One region of the Streptomyces sp. NBC_00019 genome, then DNA from elsewhere that is predicted to be linked to it. Evidence: riboswitches for the same ligand, from Rfam matches in the RefSeq annotation. Region 1 holds a riboswitch; each other region holds the start of a gene.
The links. A riboswitch is a leader RNA that binds a small molecule or an ion and turns the genes downstream of it on or off. The one in region 1 is predicted to bind cobalamin.

Region 1 (5,125 bases):
CCAACAACAGTGTCGACTCCACCGACCCGTTCGGTTTCTCCGTCGACTCGCTCAGCATCGGCTCGGACTACCCGTCGGCCATCAGCGACAGCTCGAATCCGGTGCTGCACGGCTCGTTCGGCACCGTCACCAAGAGCCTGATCGCCAGCGGTACGACGGCCACCCTCAAGCCCGCGGACAACTCGGCCGTCAAGGGACTTCTCTACCGCACCGGATACTCCGGCAACACCGGAGCCTTCTTCGCCACCAGCACCTTCGGCAGCGGAAAGATCGCCTTCTGGGGCGACAGCTCACCCATCGACGACGGCACCGGCCAGTCCGGCAACACGCTCTACGACGGCTGGAACGACACCGGCGCCACCAACGCGGCGCTCGCGCTGAACGCCACCGAGTGGCTGTCCTCGTGACGCCGACCCGCTGAGCCCACACAAGGGGGATGGCGGGTGCGGTCCCGGAATCCGTCCCGCGGCCGCACCCGCCATCGACTCACTCAGGACACGTCGCCCCGGACCTCACGTGCCGCCGCCACCAGGTTCTCCAGCGACGCACGCACCTCGGGCCAGTCACGGGTCTTCAGACCGCAGTCGGGGTTCGCCCACAGCCGTTCGGCCGGCAGGGCCTCAAGTCCCTTGCGGAGCAGGGCCGCGGCCTCCGCCGCACTCGGCACCCGAGGCGAATGGATGTCGTACACCCCCGGCCCCGCCTCGCGTGGATAGCCGTGCGCGGCCAGCTCACCGGCCACCTGCATGTGCGAGCGGGCCGCCTCCAGACTGATGACATCGGCGTCGAGGTCGTCGATCGCCCCGACGATGTCACCGAACTCCGCGTAGCACATATGGGTGTGGATCTGTGTCTCGGACCGTACGCCCGCCGTGGTGAGCCGGAACGCCTCGGTGGCCCAGGTCAGATAGGTCGGCCGGTCGGCGGCCCGCAGTGGCAGGGTCTCGCGCAACGCCGGCTCGTCGACCTGGATGACCGAAGTGCCGGACGACTCGAGGTCGTTCACCTCGTCGCGCAGGGCGAGGGCGACCTGGCGGGCGGTCTCGTCGAGGGGCTGGTCGTCGCGGACGAACGACCAGGCGAGCATGGTGACCGGACCGGTGAGCATGCCCTTGACCGGGCGGTCGGTGAGGGATTGGGCGTACGCCGTCCAGCGCACCGTCATGGGTTCGGGGCGCGAGATGTCGCCGGCGAGGATCGGTGGCCGGACGTACCGGGTGCCGTAGGACTGGACCCAGCCGTGCCGGGTGGCGAGGTAGCCGGTGAGCTGTTCGGCGAAGTACTGGACCATGTCGTTGCGTTCGGGCTCGCCGTGCACGAGGACGTCGATGCCGGTCTTCTCCTGGAAGGAGATCACCTCGCGGATCTCTGCCTCGATGCGCTGGTCGTACGCCGCCGTGTCGATGCGTCCGGCCTTCAAGTCGGCGCGTGCCGTGCGCAGTTCGCCGGTCTGGGGGAAGGAGCCGATGGTCGTCGTGGGCAGCGGCGGGAGCTTCAGGTGGGCGCGCTGGGCCAGGACACGCTCGGCGTACGGGCGTGAGCGGCGGGCGTCGGCATCGGTGACGGCGGCCGTCCGGGTGCGCACGGCGTCGTCGTGGGTGATGGGGGAGGCCGCGCGGGAGGCCAGGTCCGCGCGGTTCGCGGCGAGTTCGGCGGCGATGGTGTCGGTGCCGCGGGCCAAGCCGTGTGCCAGGGTGACGATCTCGGACGTCTTCTGCCGGGCGAAGGCGAGCCAGCGGGCGATCTGCGGGGCGATGTCGCGTTCGGCCGTGACGTCGAGCGGGACGTGGAGCAGGGAGCAGGAAGCCGCCACGTCGACCCGGTCGGCGAGGCCGAGCAGGGTGCCCAGCGTGGACAGTGACTTCTCCAGATCGTTGATCCAGATGTTGCGCCCGTCGACCACCCCGGCCACCAGCCGCTTGCCCGGCAGTCCGCCCACGGCGGCGAGGTCGTCGAGGTTGGCGGCGGCCGGGCCGGTGAAGTCCAGGGCGAGCCCGTCGACGGGTGCCTTGGCCAGCACGGGCAGGGCCTGTCCGAGGCGGTCGAAGTACGAGGCCACGAGCAGCTTCGGCCGGTCGGCCGGAGCGGCGAGTTCACGGTAGGCGCGGGCGGCGGCGTTGAGTTCCGCCGGGGTGCGGTCCTGGACGAGCGCGGGCTCGTCCAGCTGTACCCACGCGGCGCCGGCGGCCCGTAGATCCGACAGGACGTCGGCGTACACGGGCAGCAGCCGGTCCAGCAGCGTCAGCGGGTCGAAGTCGGCGGAGACTCCGGGGGCGGGCTTGGCCAGCAGCAGATAGGTGACCGGGCCGACCAGGACCGGCCGGGCGGCCAGACCGAGCGCGAGGGCTTCCCGTACCTCGGCGACCTGCTTCGAGGCATCCGCGGCGAAGACGGTGTCCGGCCCCAACTCGGGGACTAGGTAGTGGTAGTTGGTGTCGAACCACTTCGTCATCTCCAGCGGCGCGGTGTCCCGGCCGCCGCGGGCCATGGCGAAGTAGCCGTCCAGTGCGTCCGCCGCGACGGCGTCGCGGTGGCGGGTGGGGATGGCGCCGACCATGACGGTGGTGTCCAGGACGTGGTCGTAGTACGAGAAGGTGCCGGTCGGCACCTCGTGGAGGCCGGCGTCGGCCAGCTCTCGCCAGTTCGAACGGCGCAGGTCGGTGGCGGTCCGGTGGAGCGCGTCGGCGGTGACGCGGCCCTTCCAGTAGCCCTCGATCGCCTTTTTCAGGTCCCGGTTCGGGCCTTGGCGCGGGTAGCCGTACACGGTGGCGTGCGCTGCCGCGGCTGCGGACTCGGTGGTCACGGAACTCTCCTTCGCGAGCTGTTCTCGTAGCACGACCCCGGCGACGGGGGAGAACGCGAAGGGCATACGGCACTCCGGGCGATGGCACGAAAAGCCGTGCCCGCCTTGAGTGTTCGCCGACCCGCCCACGAGGTCACCGGGATCTCCGTGTACGAGTCGGTCGTACACGGGCAGTGGCAGGTCTTCGGACTCGCGGGCACACCTCGTGACGTACGAGGCACCTAGTGGCCGTCGCTTCCCAGACCCGCTTGCCGGGTCCAGTGCGTGTGACGGCGGTCGTTCCCGCTCACCGCTGCGGGGCAGTCCCGGATTCCCACCGGGTTCCCTCTTACGACGCGCCTGCCTGGCGGACAGGGCGAACCAGCTGCGTGCTCAGCCTATACACGAAGACGGGGGCGCCGCCGGTGAGTTCACCGGCGGCGCCCCCGTCTCCGATTCAGGAGATGCGGTGCACGAGCTGGGTCGTGAGCTCGTACCGGGCCCCTACGACGGCCAGTTCACCGGCGGCCACCTTCGCGGCGAGGTCGGGCTCCTCGGCGATGCGGGAGCGGACGGCCCGGACGTTGGCGTCGATGGTCGCGTCGACGCGGGCGTCGCCGTCCTTGGTGCGGTCTATGTTCGGTCGTATCTGGTCGGCCAGGTACTGGATGTGGGCCGGCAGCTGCGCACCGGAGATGTCGGTCTCGACGGCGGCCTTCACGGCGCCGCAGGACTGGTGCCCCAGGACCAGCACCAGCGGTATGTCGAGTTCGAGGACTCCGTACGCGACACTGCCGAGCACGGCCTCGTCCAGCACCTCACCGCCGCTGCGCACCGTCATCAGATCGCCGAGGCCCTGGTCGAAGACGAGCTCCGGGGGCACCCGGGAGTCGATGCACCCGAGAACGAGGGCGAAGGGATGCTGACCCGTCGCCAGGGCCTGACGGACGGCGGGTGATTCGTCGGGGTGCCGCTCGCGGTAGGTGCGCCAGCGCAGATTGCCCGCCGCCAGTTCCCGCAGCGCCTGGTCGGGAGTGCCGGGTCGAGGACGCGTGCCGGGGGTGGCCGAGGCGGGGGTCGCGCCGAGCGTGAGGCCGGCGCCGAGAGCCGCGGCACCGGTGAGCCCGGCGCGCAGGAGTGCGCGGCGCCCGGCTCTGTGGGGAGTGTCTTGAGAGTTCACGGCGACGAACGTATGACCGAGTCCGGCACCGGTCCGTCGCGTTGCCAAACCATGGCGAAGCGCGGGGAAAGCGTGACGTGATCTTGGGTGGATCTTGGTCTTCCCTGGTGCCGTCCTTGGTGCGGCGGCCTCGGCAACTGCCTTGCTGTGCGCTGCATTTGAGACAACCTGGCTCGAGAGAAGGTTCAGACCTGATCCCTGGAGAGCCCTTTCCGCAGGCTGCGCGGGAGTCGTCGCGGACGCCGGAGCGTGTGAATGAGTCAGGGCGGGAATCGGCCTTGTTCGTCCCGTTGATAGTTCAACGTGGGCGCTGCGAGAATCCCCGTCCCGACCCCGTTGTGGCAATTCGCATCACGCGAATTTCTGATTCACAAATCCCCCACGAAGTCCGCACAGAGCGTGGCTCTGGCCTGCCTCCGCGCAAAGCAGCGAAGAAGGTGCATTGTGTCACGGCACTCCATGCCGTTCGGCGCGCCGCCGCCGTACTCCGAAACCCCCCACGAATCCACGGAGCGGTCATCGGTGGCGCACGATCCCGCCTACCGGACACTCCGCCGCGCCCACCGGCAGTTCGGAGTGCGGGCCACGGCCGGCGCCGTCGGCGGATTCCTGATGTACGTCCTGCTGTCCAGCTTCGTTCCCGCACTGATGAACCGCACCCTCGGCGGCCAGCTCACCCTGGGACTTACCCTGGGGCTCGGGCAGTTCGTGCTGATGGGCGTCATCGTGTGGCGCTACCTCGTGCACCACCGCACCCACGTCACACCCGTCGTCCGAGGTCTGCGCAGACTCGCCCGCCACCAGGAGGCCGCAGCGCGGGCGCGAGTGGGCGCCGCTCCCCGTGAGGGGGACCACCGCCGATGGTGACGACCGGCGCCGCGGTCGTGGACCGCTTCAGCCTGCAACTGACGCTCGTGCTCTTCCTGTCCGTGGTCGTGGTCACCCTCTTCACCGCGTTGCTGACCGCACCGCAGGGCGACGAGATCAGCGAGTTCTACCTCGGCAACCGCATGATGTCGCCGCTGCGCAACGGGCTGGCCATGTGCGGCGACTACCTGTCGGCCGCGACCCTGCTGGGCAGCACCGGGCTGGTCGCCCTGACCGGCTACGACGGACTGCTGTATCTGTGCGGCACCGCCGTCGCCTGGATGATGGTCCTGCTG
Region 2 (5,125 bases), 8.2 Mb from region 1:
GGATGTCCTCGTAATAGCTGGCCGTGGTGTCGTGGCCGGCGAGGGTGTTGATGACGGTGAAGGAGTAACCGGGGTCGGTGGTCGGCACCAGCAGCATGCTGATGCCCTTGTGGGGCGGGGCGGCCGGGTCGGTACGGGTCGCGAGCCATACCCAGTCGGCGGTGTCGCCGTTGGTCGTCCAGATCTTCTGACCGTTGACGACATATTCGTCGCCGTCGCGCACCGCTCGGGTCTTCAGGGACGCCAGATCCGTGCCCGCGTCGGGCTCGCTGTAGCCGATCGCGAAGTCGATCTCGCCGGAGAGGATCTTGGGCAGGAAGTACGCCTTCTGCTCGTCCGTGCCGAACTGCATGATCGTCGGTCCGACGGTGTTCAGGGCCATGAGCGGCAGCGGCACCCCGGCCTGGGCGGCTTCGTCGAAGAAGATGAACTGCTCGATCGCGCTCAGCCCGCGTCCGCCGTACTCCTTGGGCCAGCCGACGCCGAGCCAGCCGTCCGCGCCGAGCCGCCGGATGATGTCGCGGTAGTAGCGCTTCTGCTCACGCCGGTCGCCGTGGCGGGCGAGCGAGTCCTCGGGGACCAGCTCGGCGAAGTAGGCGCGCAGTTCGGTGCGCAGCCGCTGCTGCTCGGGCGTGTATTCGAGATGCACGGCGCCTCCAGGCTCCCCGGGACCGGTCCTGTCGGCGCACACGGTAGAACGTGTTCCAGAAATTGGGAATGGCGAGGGCACACGAAAGGGCCCCCGGAGTACCGGGAGCCCTTTTCGTCGGTGCGGTGGCGCCTGAACCGCTCAGTGGGCCAGGGGAGTCGGCCGCGCGGCGGCGGCCTTCTCCGTAGCCGTCCTGGGCGCCAGCAGCCGCTCCGCCAGCAGCCCGAAGACCAGCCCGAAGGAGGTCCACAGGGTCACCTGGACGGCGAGGGCGGCGAGCCGGTACTGCCACAGGAGGCCCGCCGGGAAGTGCTCCGGGACCTCGTTGAACGACGGCAGGAAGGCATACGCCAGACCGACCGCGAGGATGAAGAACGCGCCCGCCGCGAGGGTGGCGTTCCAGTTGCCCAGGCGCGGCGCGAGGCGCTTGCCCAGGATGACCGTACCGATCGCCAGCAGCACGCTGAGCACGATCATCAGGAAGAACAGCGCGGTGCGCTGGTTGAGGGTGTCGGGGTCGCCCACGGCCGGCGGGTTGGCCGGGTACTTCAGGAACGGGACGACGTAGACGCAGACCAGTCCGGCCGCAGCCAGGAGCAGCGCGCTCGCGCGCGGCCCGAAGCGACCGATCCGGCCCAGCGCGAAGCAGTACGCGAGCGCCGCGATGCCGCCGAAGGCGACCCCGTAGACGAGGACGCCGGTGGACAGGCCCGCGGTGGACTGCAGGGTGCGGCTGACGAGTTCCTCGCCGCCGTGCTCGTGGGCGTGGGCCTCCTCGAAGGCGATGGCCTGGTCGACGCGCGGTTCACCCAGGAAGTACGCGACGACGAGAGCGGCCAGGCCCGCGGCGAGGCCCGCGATCATGCCGCGGACCAGCAGGTTTCTGACAGTTGCGGAGTTCATGCGCAGGGGGCTTCCTCGTCGCTGTCAGTGGCAGGGGAAGCCGAGCAGGTGGCGGGCGTCGTGCACCCACTCATGGACCCCCTCACCGGAGATGAGGGAGGTGGCGCCCTGTTCGGCGCCGACGAAGTAGAGCAGGACCAGCATCAGCACGCCGAAGAAGACCGCCCAGGGGGCGATGGCGCCGATCGGCAGTTTTGCGGGTACCGCGGTGGAACCGGTGGTCGGCGGGGCGACGGACTGCGCCATGGCAGGTACCTCCTGGGGGAACTCGCGTCCCATGTCAGTGGTGCACAGGACGACGGGGCGGGTCTGACTCACCCGGCCCGCACCCGAAGGGCGTTCCCGGCATACAGTGGCGCGACCGTGCCGGAATCCCACCGGCTTCCACCGAACCGTCGTCGATATCGACGAGAAGGTACCGCGTGGGAGAGGTGCGGCCAAGAGCGCACGGGAGCACCCCGAGCGCCCGCCCAGGGCCGTTCGGCCCGTCAAGTACCGATCTTGGAGGGGCTGTTGAGCGGGGGAACGGGCGTATGACGAGCCGAGTGACGTTGATCTCACCGGCGATCACCAAGGCGCTCCGGGAAGCCAGATTCGATGACGGCTGCGCTCTCGACGCGTCCGGCCGCCGCCTCGCCCAGGCCGCCGCGGGCTCGCTCCCGGGGGCGGAACGGGTCGCCTGCTCCCCCACCGTGCGCTGCCGCGAGACGGCCGCCGCGCTCGGACTCGACGCCACGGACGCCGTGTTGCTGGCGGCTCTGGACGCCGGACGGTGGCGCGGCTCGACGTTGGCCGAGGTGAGCGCCGAGGAGCCGGAAGCTCTGGCGCGTTGGCTGTCCGACCCCGAGGCCGCGCCGCACGGCGGCGAATCGGTGCGCGCGGTGTGCGAAAGGGTCGGCTCGTGGCTGGACACGACGGCCCGACAGGAGGGGCGCACCGTCGCCGTGGCCGAGCCCGAGATCGTGCGCGCGGCGGTCGTCCGGGCGCTCGGCGCACCGGAGTCGGCGTTCTGGCGTACGGATGTCCCGCCGCTGACGGCGGTCGAGCTCAGCGGCAGGGCAGGGCGCTGGAACGTACGCCTGGGACACACCCTCGGCTGAGGCTGAGGCCGCGGCTGAACCTGGTCAGTGCAGTGTGACCATGAAGTCCGTGCAGGCCTGTGCGCACGTCCGGCAGGCCTTCGCGCCCTCTTCGCCGCCCGGCAGTCCTTCGAAGGCGTGCGCGGTCTCCAGGCACACGGTCCGGCACCACTCCAGTTGGACGCGGATGCCGTTCTCGTCCAAACGGTTCTGCTCGGACAGCAGCCGGCAGGTCGCGTCGCAGACCTCCGCGCACATGATGCCCTTGCGTCGTACGAGTTCCTGTTGCTCGGTCCCGTCCGGATCCACGAGGCTCGCCCGCAGCGCGCACGCCCGGGCGCACTCGGTGCACGCCTGCGCACACGCGAAGCGGTCCTCCAGGAATCGGAAGAGCTCCTGCTGCGTCGTCGTCGTTGTCACACCGCGCGGGTAGCCGCGGTGGATCGTGTCAAACCCGGTGTTCCCCAGGGGTCCGGCCGATTTTTCCGTTTTGGTTCATGCGGGACGCCAGGGGTACTCGCGTGCCATGACTACTGCATGGATGGACGTGGCCGCGGGCCGCGGCGCCCTCGGCGTCGGGCTGATCGTGGCGGGTGTCGTGGTCGTGACGTTGCTGATCGGTGCCTTCTGGCTGGGTGCCCGCCTACGGCGCCGCGAGCTCCCCCCGCCGACCCCCGAGGAGCAGCCACGGCTGCCGGAGGGCGGCCCCGTCCGCGAGGTCGTGGAGAACCGGGAACCCGACGAGGTGCCCCGAAGCGATCGCCGGATGACCCCGCACCAGTCGCCCGCGTTCGGCAATTCCCCCACCCGGACCGGCCCGGAGAAGGAACGGGCCCAGTGGAGCGAGGGCAGCGGCGGTTCCTTCGGCAGCGGCGGACCCGGCGGCCGCTGACCCCCGTACCGCACGCCGTACGACGCACCCGGGACCAGCCGCCCCCGTGACCCGCGCCTTCTGAACACCGATACTGCCAGGAGCAGCCTTTCGGTCACCAGGAGGTCCTCATGAAGATGTTGATCAACGTCCCGGAGAGCGTCGTCGCGGACGCCCTGCGAGGCCTGGCGGCCGCCCATCCAGAGCTCACCGTCGATGTCGAGAACCGCGTGATCGTACGGCGGGACGCCCCGGTGGCCGGCAAGGTCGGGCTGATCTCCGGCGGCGGCTCCGGGCACGAGCCGCTGCACGGTGGTTTCGTGGGCCCCGGCATGCTGTCGGCGGCGTGCCCCGGTGAGGTGTTCACGTCCCCGGTCCCGGACCAGATGGTGCGGGCGGCCGCCGCCGTGGACAGCGGGGCCGGCGTGCTGTTCATCGTGAAGAACTACACGGGTGACGTCCTCAACTTCGACATGGCCGCCGAACTCGCCGAGGACGAGGGCATCCAGGTCGCCAAGGTGCTGGTCAACGACGACGTGGCGGTCACCGACAGCCTGTACACGGCCGGCCGGCGCGGCACGGGCGCCACGCTGTTCGTGGAGAAGATCGCGGGCGCCGCGGCGGAGGAGGGCCAGCCGCTGGAGCGGGTGGAGTCGATCGCCCGTCAGGTCAACGAGAACTCCCGCAGCTTCGGCGTCGCGCTGAGCGCGTGCACCACGTACGCCAAGGGCAGCCCCACCTTCGACCTGCCCGACGGGGAGCTGGAGCTGGGCATCGGCATCCACGGCGAACCGGGCCGGGAGCGGCGGTCGATGATGACCTCGGGCGAGATCGCCGACTTCGCGGTGAACGCGATCCTGGAGGACATGAACCCGCGCAACCCCGTCCTGCTGCTGGTCAACGGCATGGGCGCGACCCCGCTGCTGGAGCTGTACGGGTTCAACGCCGAGGTGATGCGCGTGCTCACCGCCCGGGGCGTGGCCGTGGCCCGCACGCTGGTCGGCAACTACGTAACCTCCCTCGACATGGCGGGCGCCTCGGTCAGCCTGTGCCAGATCGACGAGGAACTGCTGCGACTGTGGGACGAGCCGGTGAGGACCGCGGGGCTGCGCTGGGGCATGTGAGCCCACGGCAACGGGCAGTCAACGTACCTACCACGCAAGGAGATCCAGTGCTCGACGCCGACTTCTTCCGCCGGTGGATGACAGCGACCGCCGCGTCCGTCGAACGTGAGGCGGAATGGCTGACGGACCTCGACTCGCCCATCGGGGACGCCGACCACGGCAGCAATCTGCTGCGGGGGTTCCGCGCCGTGACGGCGGTGCTGGAGAAGGAGACGCCGGATACGCCGGGTGCGGTGCTGACGCTCGCCGGACGGCAGCTCATCTCCACGGTCGGCGGGGCGTCCGGGCCGCTGTACGGCACGCTGCTGCGGCGGACCGGCAAGGCGCTCGGGGAGGACGCGGAGGTGAGTGCGGACCGGTTCGCCGAGGCGCTGCGGGCCGGGGTGGACGCGGTGATGGCGCTGGGGGGTGCCGCGCCCGGCGACAAGACCATGATCGACGCGTTGGTGCCGGCCGTGGACGCGCTCGGCGACGGCTTCGTCGCGGCACGGGCCGCCGC
Region 3 (5,125 bases), 6.8 Mb from region 1:
CTCTGCCTGTTTTGTCGTGCACGCCGCCATTCCGGGGGGAAATATGGCCCGTGATCGCAAACCTTCCCGTCACCGCGGCCGCGTCCTTGCCGCGTCCGTGGCAGCGCTCACCCTCGCGGGGACCGCGCTGGCCGAGTTTCCGGCTTCGGCGGCCGGTAAACCCAAGGGGCACGACGTCTCTTCGCATCAGAAGAACGTCGACTGGCAGAAGGCGAAGTCCAAGGGGGCGAAGTTCGTCTACGTCAAGGCGACCGAGTCCCACACCTACCGCAACCCGCACTTCAACCAGCAGTACAACGGCGCGCGCAACGCGGGCCTGATCCGCGGGGCCTACCACTTCGCCCTGCCGAACAAGTCGTCGGGCAAGGCACAGGCGGCGCACTTCGTACGCAACGGCGGCGGCTGGAGCGCGGACGGCTGGACGCTGCCGCCGGCGCTCGACATCGAGTACAACCCGTACGACAGCAAGCACAAGTGCTACGGCCTGAAGAAGGCCAGGATGGTCAGCTGGATCAAGTCCTTCAGCAACGAGGTGAAGCGGCTGACCGGGCGCCGCCCGGTGATCTACACGACCGCCCACTGGTGGAACACCTGCACCGGCGGCAGCGGCGCCTTCGCCTCGAACCACGCGCTGTGGGTGGCCCGCTACAACTCGGCGGACGCCGGGGCGCTGCCGACCGGATGGGGGTACTGGACCATCTGGCAGTACGACAACAGCGGCAGCCTGCCGGGTGATCAGAATCTCTTCAACGGGTCCCTGGCACAGCTGAAGAAGTTCGCCCGGGGCTCGTAACCGTGCGGCGGTTGGGCCGCGCTGGAGGATCGGAGGGGAATCCCTCGGTTCCAGACACCGTGCGGCCCGCCTCAGTTCATCTTCCGTTCACCCTGGTTACCTACGTTCGACCAGCCAATGACGCTCGAACGATTGCCTGGGTAAATGGAAAACTTCTCGCTGATCCTCGCGATTGTGGTAGTAACCGCACTTGCGTTCGATTTCACGAACGGTTTTCACGACACCGCCAACGCGATGGCCACGACCATCTCGACCGGTGCACTCAAGCCCAAGGTCGCGGTGGCCATGTCCGCCGTGCTGAACCTTGTGGGCGCATTTCTCTCCGTGGAGGTCGCCAACACGATCTCCAAGGGTCTCGTCGACGAGAGCGGCATACGTCCCGAGGTCATCTTCGCCGCCCTGGTCGGCGCGATCCTCTGGAACCTGCTGACCTGGCTGGTCGGGCTCCCCTCCAGCTCCTCGCACGCCCTCATGGGCGGTCTGATCGGCGCCACCATCGCCTCGGCGGGCATGGGCGCGGTCCACGGTGACGTCCTGATCACCAAGGTCCTGATCCCGGCGATCGCGGCGCCCATCGTCGCGGGCCTCGCCGCGATGCTCGCGACCCGCCTCTCCTACTCCATGAGCAAGAAGGCCGACGGCAGGGCCGCCGCGAAGGGCTTCCGCGCCGGCCAGATCGCCTCGGCGGGCCTGGTCTCGCTGGCCCACGGCACGAACGACGCGCAGAAGACGATGGGCATCATCACCCTCGCCCTGGTCGCCGGCGGCGCCGTCGCTCCCGACTCCGACCCGCCCACCTGGGTCATCCTCTCCGCGGGTCTCGCCATCGCGCTCGGCACCTACCTCGGCGGCTGGCGCATCATCCGCACGATGGGCAAGGGCCTGACCGACCTCCAGCCGCAGCAGGGCTTCGCCGCCCAGACCAGCGCGGCCACGGTCATCCTGGCCTCCTCGCACCTCGGTTTCTCCCTCTCCACCACGCACTCGGTCTCGGGTGCGGTGATGGGCGCGGGCCTCGGCCGCAAGGGCGGCGTCGTCCGCTGGTCCACGGCGACGCGGATGTTCGTGGCGTGGGGCCTGACCCTGCCGGCCGCGGCCCTGGTGGGCGCACTGGCGGAGTGGGTCACCGGCCTCGGCGACTGGGGCACGGCGGTCGTGGCGGTCTTCCTCATCGCCTCCAGCGCGGCGATCTGGAAGCTCTCGCGACGCGAGGTCATCGACCACACGAACGTCAACGACAGCGACGAGGAGCCAGCCGGCGTGGTGACGACGGCGATCGCCGCGGTCACCCCTCCCCCGGCGGGCACGGTGACCGAGGACCTCACGGCCACGATCCCGGCCCCGACCGCAGCCCCGGAGCCCGCCGCTCCGCCGGCCGCCGTCTGAGCCCGCCGCACCCAGGAACGAAGGAATCACCGACATGAAGATCGACTGGGAAGCGCTGGGCTCCGTCTTCGGCGTCAGCCTCGTGGTCACCGTGGCCCTCGTGGCCCTGTTCACCCTCGGCATCATGGGCCTCTCCCGCCAGGAACGGGCCACCGCACAGGGCGGATCCGCGGCTCTCGCGGTCACCGGCGCGTACGCCTGCTTCGCGGCCTGCGCGGCGGCGGTGACGTACGGGATCTATCTGATCGTCGCCTGACGCGACGAGCGAACACCCCGTGGGGTGCGGGACGGTTCTCCGTCCCGCACCCCACGTTTTTGTCACGTCCGCAACCCCCCGTATGTGGGCCTCAGCACACTCTCCCGTCCCAGGTCAACGGCAAGTTGACGGCCCTTCCGGGCCCATGGTGGACTGCCGGAGCCATGTACGACGGCAGAAGAGGAAGCCGGTGGAAGTCCGGCGCGGTCCCGCCACTGTCACCGGGGTAGGTAGCCCCGGGAGCCAGGAACTCTCGTCGTCGGTCTCGTCGAACCAGGGCGTGGACACCCTGAGTGAGGACATATCGCCATGCTCGCCTGCCGTTTGAGATACCGCACCAGGTCACTGCCCGACGCCACGGCCGGCTGAGCCGATGCGTGCCGATCGCGTCTTCGCGTACGGCGCCGCCACCGGACTTCTCGGTGACCTGCTGCTCGGTGATCCACGCCGGGGGCATCCGGTCGCCGTGTTCGGGCGGGCCGCGGGTGCCGTGGAGCGGGTGTTGTGGCGGGACCACCGGGGTTGGGGGGCCTTGCACACCGCGGTGTGCGCCGGGGGCGCCGTCGTGCTCGGTGCCGTGGCGCAGAAAGCCGTACGTCCCTCCCCCGTCGCCTCCGTCGCGCTGACCGGTATCGCCACCTGGGCCGTCGTGGGCGGCACCTCGCTCGTGCGCGAGGCACGAACCATCGGGCGTGCCCTGGAAGTCGGGGACGTCGAGGCGGCGCGGGAGCGGCTCCCTCATCTGTGCGGGCGGGATCCGCAGGCCCTGGACGCCGACGGGATCGCCCGGGCCGTGGTCGAGTCCGTTGCCGAGAACACCTCCGACGCCGTCGTGGGGGCCCTGGTGTGGGGAGCCGTCGGTGGCGTGCCCGGGCTGCTCGGGTTCCGCGCCGTCAACACCCTTGACGCCATGGTCGGGCACAAGTCGCCGCGTCATCGGCGGTACGGCTGGGCCTCGGCCCGGCTCGACGACGTCGCCGGGTGGCCGGGGGCCCGGCTGACCGCCGTACTGGCCGCTGTCGCCGGGAGCGATCCGCGGGGGGCCGTACGAGCCTGGCGTGCCGACGCCGGCGAGCATCCGAGCCCCAACGCCGGGCCCGTGGAGGCCTCGTTCGCCGGGGCCCTGGGCGTGCGGCTCGGCGGGACCTTGTCGTATGCGGGGCGCGTCGAGCACCGGCCCGTGCTGAACCAGGAGGGGCGTTCCGTGGAGGTCCACGACATCGAGCGGGCCGTACGGCTGTCCCGTCGCGTCGGTCTGCTCGCGCTCGGCGTCAGTGTCGCCGCGCGGGTCGCTCTCAAGGCGCGTGCCTCATGACCGGCGGTGGGCTTCTCGTCGCCGGTACCACCTCCGACGCGGGCAAGAGTGTCGTCACCGCCGGAATCTGCCGGTGGCTGGTACGGCAGGGGGTCAAGGTCGCGCCCTTCAAGGCGCAGAACATGTCCCTCAATTCGTTCGTGACCCGCGAGGGTGCCGAGATCGGGCGGGCTCAGGCCATGCAGGCCCAGGCCTGCCGCGTCGAGCCGACCGCGCTCATGAATCCCGTGCTGCTGAAGCCGGGTGGTGAGCAGAGCAGTCAGGTCGTACTGCTCGGCAAGCCCGTCGGTGAGCTCAGTGCGCGCGGGTATCACGGGGGACGCCAGCAGCAGTTGCTCGGCACCGTGCTGGACTGTCTCGCCGAACTGCGGGGCACGTATGACGCGGTGATCTGCGAGGGGGCCGGCAGTCCCGCCGAGATCAATCTGCGGCGGACCGACATCGTCAACATGGGCATCGCCAGGAACGCCCAACTCCCTGTCCTCGTCGTCGGCGACATCGACCGCGGTGGCGTCTTCGCCTCCTTCTTCGGGACCGTCGCGTTGCTCTCGCCGCAGGACCAGGCCCTCGTCGCCGGGTTCCTCGTGAACAAGTTCCGCGGGGACGTCAGCCTCCTGGAGCCCGGGCTCGACATGCTCCACGGCCTCACCGGCCGGCACACGTACGGTGTGCTGCCCTTCCGGCACGGGCTCGGCATCGACGAGGAGGACGGGCTCCGGGTCTCCCTGCGGGGGACCGTACGGGAGTCGAACACGGCCCCGCCCGTCGGCGAGGACGTGCTGCGGGTCGCCGTCTGCGCGATTCCGCTCATGTCCAACTTCACCGATGTCGACGCCCTCGCCGCCGAACCGGGCGTCGTCGTGCGGTTCGTGGACCGGCCGGAGGAACTGGCCGACGCCGACCTCGTGGTGATCCCGGGGACCCGGGGCACGGTCCGGGCGCTGGAGTGGCTGCGGGAGCGGGGACTTGCGCAGGCCATCGAGCGCAGGGTCGCCGAGCAGCGGCCCGTCCTCGGCATCTGCGGTGGCTTCCAGGTCCTCGGTGAACACATCGAGGACGAGGTCGAGAGCCGGCGGGGTCATGTCGAGGGGCTCGGCGTGCTGCCCGTGCGGGTGCGGTTCGCCCGCGACAAGACCCTCACCCGGCCGGAAGGCGAAGCCCTCGGCGAGCACGTCGCCGGGTACGAGATCCATCACGGGGTCGCCGACGTCAGCGGCGGAGAAGCGTTCATCTCTGATGACAAGGGACACAGCCTGGACGGCTGCCGGGTCGGCCAGACCTGGGGCACCCACTGGCACGGCTCGCTGGAGTCGGACGGATTCCGACGGGCCTTCCTGCGCGAGGTGGCGGCCGCCGCGGGCCGCCGTTTCGTACC
Region 4 (5,125 bases), 6.1 Mb from region 1:
CGAAGGTGAGGGCCGTGCCCACGGTGTTGTGCGTCAGCCGGCTACCGACCACCCCGGCCCGGGCGTTGGCCTGTGCCGTCTCGACATCCCCGCGCGCCAAGTCGGTCTGGGCGATGAGACCGTCGATGACGGGCCTCCCCCACTGCTCTCCACACCGAACGCTGTCCGCACGGGCCTGCTCGGCCACCTCGCGCGCCTCGTCGATCGCGCCGTTCAGCAAGTGCGCGAAGCACAGCGCGATACGGACCTGGAGCTGTGCCGACCCCTGCCAGTCCGCCCCGAGCGGCAGACGAGGGGCGGCCGACAGCAGGTCGATCGCCTCGGCCGTGCGGCCGGTGAGGACCGCCGTGCTGCCGGTGACGTAGGCCGTGGCCGCGATCATGGTGAGATCGCCCTGCTCCCGCGCCGCGTCGGCGCAGCGCCTCGCCCACCGGCACGCGGGGTCCAGGTCGCCCTGGTTGATCGCCACCGCCGAGCGCGACCACAGTGCCCGCACGAGGTCCGCTCCGGGTTCATGCTCGGCGGCGAGCACCAGGTCGAGGCAGCGGGCGGCGTCGCGCATCATGCCGCAGTGCCGCCACAGGAACCCGATGGTTCCGGCCATCTCCAGCGCGGCGCGGCTGGCGGGTTCGTCCAGTGCGCGGTCCATGGCGGCCCGCAGGTTGGCGTGCTCGGCGAGGAGCCGCTCGCACCAGGCCACCTGACGGCTGGTGTTCCAGTCGGCGCACGCCTCCCGGGCGAACCGCCGGTAGTGGTCCCGGTGCCGCAGTCGTACGGCGTCCCCCTCGGCCAACTCCCGTAGCCAGTCGGCGCCGTACTCACGCACCGTGTCGAGGAGCCGAAAGCGGTCCAGGTCCGTCGGATGGCGCAGCACGATCGACTGCCGGACCAGGTGCATCAACACGTCCGCGACCCGGTCGGCCCGCAGCGGGCCGCCCGCGCAGACCCAGGTCGCGGCACCGACGGTGAACGTGTCCGCGAACACCGACAGCCGTGCCCACAGCAGGCGCTCCAGCGGGGCGCACAGCTCGTGGCTCCAGCCGATCGTGGTCCGCAGCGTCCAGTGGCGGGGCGGACCGTCCACACTCCGTTCGTCCCGGGTGAGCACGTCGAAGCGGGAGCGCAGCCGGTCGGAGAGCAGCTCATGGAGCTTGTCCAACGAGTACAGCGCCAGCCGGGCGACGGCCAGTTCGATGGCGAGCGGAATGCCGTCGAGGCTGCGGCAGATGTCGGCCACCTGCCGCCGTGCGGTGGCGTCGAGGACGAGGCCCGCGCGCTGGACGAACAGGGTCTCGGCGTCCGTCACCCGCAGCGGGTCGACCTCCAGCGTCCGCTCCCCCGGCAGGTCCAGCGGCTCACGGCTGGTGACGAGGATGTGCAGCCCGGCTGCGCCGGCGAGCAGGTCCGCCACCAGGGCCGCACAGTCCGTCAGCAGGTGCTCGCAGGTGTCGAGGATCAGCAGCAGCCGCTTGTCCGACATCCAGTCGCCGAGAGCTTCGGCCACCGACCCGGCCGACTGGTCGGACAGCCGCACCGCCTCCATGACCGCGAGCGGCACCTGGCCCGCCGCCCGCACCGGCGACAGCTCCACCAGCCACACCCCGTCGGGATACACCGCCCCCACCCGCTCCGCCGCCCGCAGCGCCAACCGCGTCTTGCCCACCCCTCCCACACCGACGAGGGTCACCAGGCGAGTGCCGCCACCGGGCTCCAACTTCTCCGCGAGCCAGCCGAGTTCGTCCTGCCGTCCGACGAAGCCGCGGGGATCGGGCGGCAGGTTCCCGAGGAGAGTCTTCTCGCTGGGCACGGGCAACAGTCTGACCGTGGCGCCCACGCGCCCACGCCGTCCGACCGAACCGGACGGCGTGATCACCTGAAGTGGCCGTGTCGCGCCACTTCACGAACGAACCCGATCAGATCAGTGACCGGATCAAGTCCTCCGCCTCCCCGAGGAGTTCGACCTCCCGTCGGCTCATCGTCGGATTGACCGCCCGCCGGCGCCGCGCCTCCGCCAGTCCGTCGTCGGTCAGGGACGACGCATCGGCGAGCAGCGCGGCCAGCATCGCGCGCGCCGGTTCGGCGAACGTCTCGTCCCCCACAGCGACTTGGGCGAGGATCACCGCCGACATGCCCCAGTCCAGCCCGGGATCGCCCTCCTCGGCGTTGGCCCAGTCGATGACGTAGGGCCCGGCGGGGGTGAGCATGACGTTGTCCGGGTGCAGGTCGAGGTGGACGACACGGCCGGGCAGGGCGTGCAACTGCCGTAGGAGACGGGCCAGTACGACCCCGGCCTCCCGCGCGTCGATCCGTCCGGCGGCGAAGGCCCCCAGCATCGTCGGCCCGTGCAGCCGCTCCATCACCAGCTCGGTGGACGAGCAGTCCTCGACGCGCACCCGCGGCACCGGATACCCGTGCCCGCGCACCCGCTCCATGACGGCCGCCTCGACGAGCGCGTCGCCGTAGGCGTCCCGAGCCCGCCGCAGCACCCACGCCTCGTCGATCTCGTACACGTCCGAGGCCCGCCCCGAGCCGATCAGTCTCCCCGTGATGATCCCCATGCCGGGAACCTACCGGGCCCACAGCCACCCCTCAGGGGCTTTGCTACGGGCCGGTAGAGTGGCCGGGTCGTCATCACACCCGTACGGGGGGAAGCCGGTGCAATTCCGGCGCTGACCCGCAACCGTGAGCCGTCTCCTGCCGGGGGGCGGCGAGCCGGATCGCCCCGTGTCGGTACTTGTGACCGGCTCACGGGCACCGGCAACCGGCCGGTGCGCGGCACCGTCGAGGTATACGGAGCCGAGCCGCCGGGATGTCCCGTGCTGCCTGGCTCCCTTGCAGGGAGAGGCACCCGCCGATCATGAACGTCCGCCGCAGCGCCGCGGTCCTGGCCGCCACCGCAGTGATCGGGACGGCCGCACCGGCCGTCGCCGCGAGTCCTTCTCCGTCGCCGTCGGTGGTGATACCGGAGGGGTTGTACGGGGATGGGGATCCGACGTACGACGGGGTGTGGCGGCAGTCGCTCGCCCTGCTCGCGCAGGACACGGTGGGTGTCGTACCCACCGCCGGGGCGGTGGACTGGCTGACCGGCCAGCAGTGCGCGAACGGCGCCTTCGCCCCCTTCCGCGCCGACACCGCCAAGGCCTGTGCCCCGGGGCTCCTGGTCGACACCAACAGCACGGCCGCCGCCGTCCAGGCCCTGGCCGCGCTCGGCGGGCACGACACCGCGACGGGCAAGGCGGTCACCTGGTTGAAGTCGGTGCAGAACAAGGACGGCGGCTGGGGCTACACCCCGGGCGGGGCCAGCGACGCGAACTCCACGTCCGTGGTCATCGGCGCGCTCACGGCGGCCGGCGAGAAGCCTGCCGCTGTCGTGAAGGACGGCAAGTCCCCCTACGACGCCCTGCTGACGTTCGCCCTGCCCTGCACCGGGGACGGCGAGGGCGCCTTCGCCTACCAGCCGGACAAGAAGGGCAAGCTCGCGGCCAACGCGGACGCGACGGCGGCGGCCGTGGTGGGCGCGCTGGGCAAGGGACTGGCCGGGGCGCCCGAGAAGCCCACCGGCACCGACCTGACCTGCAAGGACGCCACCGACCCGGAGCAGGGCGCGGAGAACGGTGCCGCCTACCTCGTCAAGGCCCTGGCCAAGGACGGGCACCTCACATCGGCGCTGCCCGGCTCCGAGGACCAGCCCGACTACGGCAACACCGCCGATGCGGTCCTCGCCCTCGCGACCGTCGGACAGGGTGACAAGGCGGCCGACAGCGTGCGCTGGCTGGAGGCCAACTTCGAGCAGTGGGCCCAGCAGAGCGGTCCGGCCGCGTACGCGCAGCTGATCCTCGCCGCCGAGGCGGACGCCTTCGACGCACGGGACTTCGGCGGCCAGGACCTGGTGAAGCTGCTCAACGCGACCGGCCCCGCGCCCGAGAAGGTGCCCTCCGCCGCCGAGAGCGCGTCCCCGGGGGCGGACGACCAGGCGGCCGAGAAGGACGACGAGGGCGTCAGCGTCTGGTGGATCGTCGGGGTCGGTCTCGTCGGCGGCATCGGTGTCGGTTTCCTGATCAGCGGCCGCAAGAAGAAGCAGCAGCCGTGATCCGCCGAGCCCTCGCACCGCTGCTGGCCGCGCTGGTCCTCCTGACCGGCGCGACCCAGGCCGCCCACGCCGCCGGCTACCGCTACTGGTCCTTCTGGGACCGCACCGGTACCACCTGGACCTACGCCACCCAGGGCCCCGCCACCGCCGTCCCCGCCGACGGCGACGTGCAGGGGTTCCGATTCGCCGTCAGTGAGGACTCCGCGGACGCGACGAAGCCCCGTGGCACCGCGTCCTTCGCGACGATCTGCGCGAAGACCCCGGCGGCGGAGGGCAGGAAGCGGGTGGCGCTGGTCATCGACTTCGGTACGGCACAGGACGCGCCCTCCGGCGAGACCCCGCCCGCGACCCGCACGGCCTGCGCGGTGGTGTCGCAGGACGCGACGACGGCGGAGGCGCTGGCGACGGTGGCGAAGCCCTTGCGGTACGGCACGAACGCGCTGCTGTGCGCCATCACCGGGTATCCGGAGACGGGGTGCGGGGAGCAGGTGACGGGAGGGAAGAAGCCGACGTCCACGCAGAGGACGTCCGCGCAGAAGAAGGACTCCGCCAGCGGCCCCTCGGTGGGTCTGTTCGCGGGGGCGGCCGCCGTGGCGGCCCTGGGCGCGGCAGCGGTGTGGCAGGCGAGGCGGCGCGGGAATGCGCGCTGACCTTGCGCGGCTGCGGAACCTGCACCCCGCCGCCTGGTGGCTCTGGGCCCTCTCCCTCGGTGTCGCGGCCACCCGCACCACCAACCCCCTCCTGCACGCCCTCCTCATAGCCACGTCCGCCTACGTCGTGGTGACCTGTCGCCCCGACGCCCCCTGGTCCCGCTCCTACTCCGCCTTCGTCAAGCTCGCCCTCGCCGTCCTCCTCATCCGCCTCGTCTTCGCCGTCACCCTCGGCTCCCCCCTCCCCGGCACCCATGTGATCGTCACCCTCCCCGAACTCCCCCTCCCCGACTGGGCGCAGGGCATCCGGCTCGGCGGCAAGGTCACCGGCGAGACACTCCTCTTCGCGTTCTACGACGGGCTGAAGCTGGCCACCCTCCTCATC

Region 2: linked by a shared signal. The riboswitch ahead of OHU89_RS06715 (CbtB-domain containing protein) and the one ahead of metE (5-methyltetrahydropteroyltriglutamate--homocysteine S-methyltransferase) in region 1 are both predicted to bind cobalamin.
Region 3: linked by a shared signal. The riboswitch ahead of OHU89_RS13100 (cobalamin biosynthesis protein) and the one ahead of metE (5-methyltetrahydropteroyltriglutamate--homocysteine S-methyltransferase) in region 1 are both predicted to bind cobalamin.
Region 4: linked by a shared signal. The riboswitch ahead of OHU89_RS16285 (prenyltransferase/squalene oxidase repeat-containing protein) and the one ahead of metE (5-methyltetrahydropteroyltriglutamate--homocysteine S-methyltransferase) in region 1 are both predicted to bind cobalamin.

Annotation. Positions count from the first base shown of each region.
Region 1 covers NZ_CP108302.1:9,529,128-9,534,252, forward strand. Annotated here, with positions in the region: gene OHU89_RS44240 (hydrolase) at 1-407, shown strand, start outside; gene metE (5-methyltetrahydropteroyltriglutamate--homocysteine S-methyltransferase) at 491-2,803, opposite strand; cobalamin riboswitch at 2,961-3,183, opposite strand; gene OHU89_RS44250 (carbonic anhydrase) at 3,240-3,962, opposite strand; gene OHU89_RS44255 (DUF485 domain-containing protein) at 4,485-4,829, shown strand; gene OHU89_RS44260 (cation acetate symporter) at 4,823-5,125, shown strand, end outside.
Region 2 covers NZ_CP108302.1:1,366,932-1,372,056, forward strand. Annotated here, with positions in the region: gene OHU89_RS06705 (acyl-CoA dehydrogenase family protein) at 1-649, opposite strand, end outside; gene OHU89_RS06710 (CbtA family protein) at 791-1,552, opposite strand; gene OHU89_RS06715 (CbtB-domain containing protein) at 1,577-1,798, opposite strand; cobalamin riboswitch at 1,837-1,990, opposite strand; gene OHU89_RS06720 (histidine phosphatase family protein) at 2,086-2,652, shown strand; gene OHU89_RS06725 (ferredoxin) at 2,677-3,051, opposite strand; gene OHU89_RS06730 (DUF6479 family protein) at 3,158-3,523, shown strand; gene dhaK (dihydroxyacetone kinase subunit DhaK) at 3,634-4,626, shown strand; gene dhaL (dihydroxyacetone kinase subunit DhaL) at 4,674-5,125, shown strand, end outside.
Region 3 covers NZ_CP108302.1:2,726,629-2,731,753, forward strand. Annotated here, with positions in the region: gene OHU89_RS13085 (lysozyme) at 44-793, shown strand; gene OHU89_RS13090 (anion permease) at 938-2,179, shown strand; gene OHU89_RS13095 (hypothetical protein) at 2,214-2,435, shown strand; cobalamin riboswitch at 2,567-2,709, shown strand; gene OHU89_RS13100 (cobalamin biosynthesis protein) at 2,809-3,750, shown strand; gene OHU89_RS13105 (cobyric acid synthase) at 3,747-5,125, shown strand, end outside.
Region 4 covers NZ_CP108302.1:3,415,444-3,420,568, forward strand. Annotated here, with positions in the region: gene OHU89_RS16275 (ATP-binding protein) at 1-1,807, opposite strand, end outside; gene OHU89_RS16280 (phosphotransferase) at 1,914-2,558, opposite strand; cobalamin riboswitch at 2,606-2,740, shown strand; gene OHU89_RS16285 (prenyltransferase/squalene oxidase repeat-containing protein) at 2,858-4,090, shown strand; gene OHU89_RS16290 (SCO2322 family protein) at 4,087-4,740, shown strand; gene OHU89_RS16295 (energy-coupling factor transporter transmembrane component T) at 4,730-5,125, shown strand, end outside.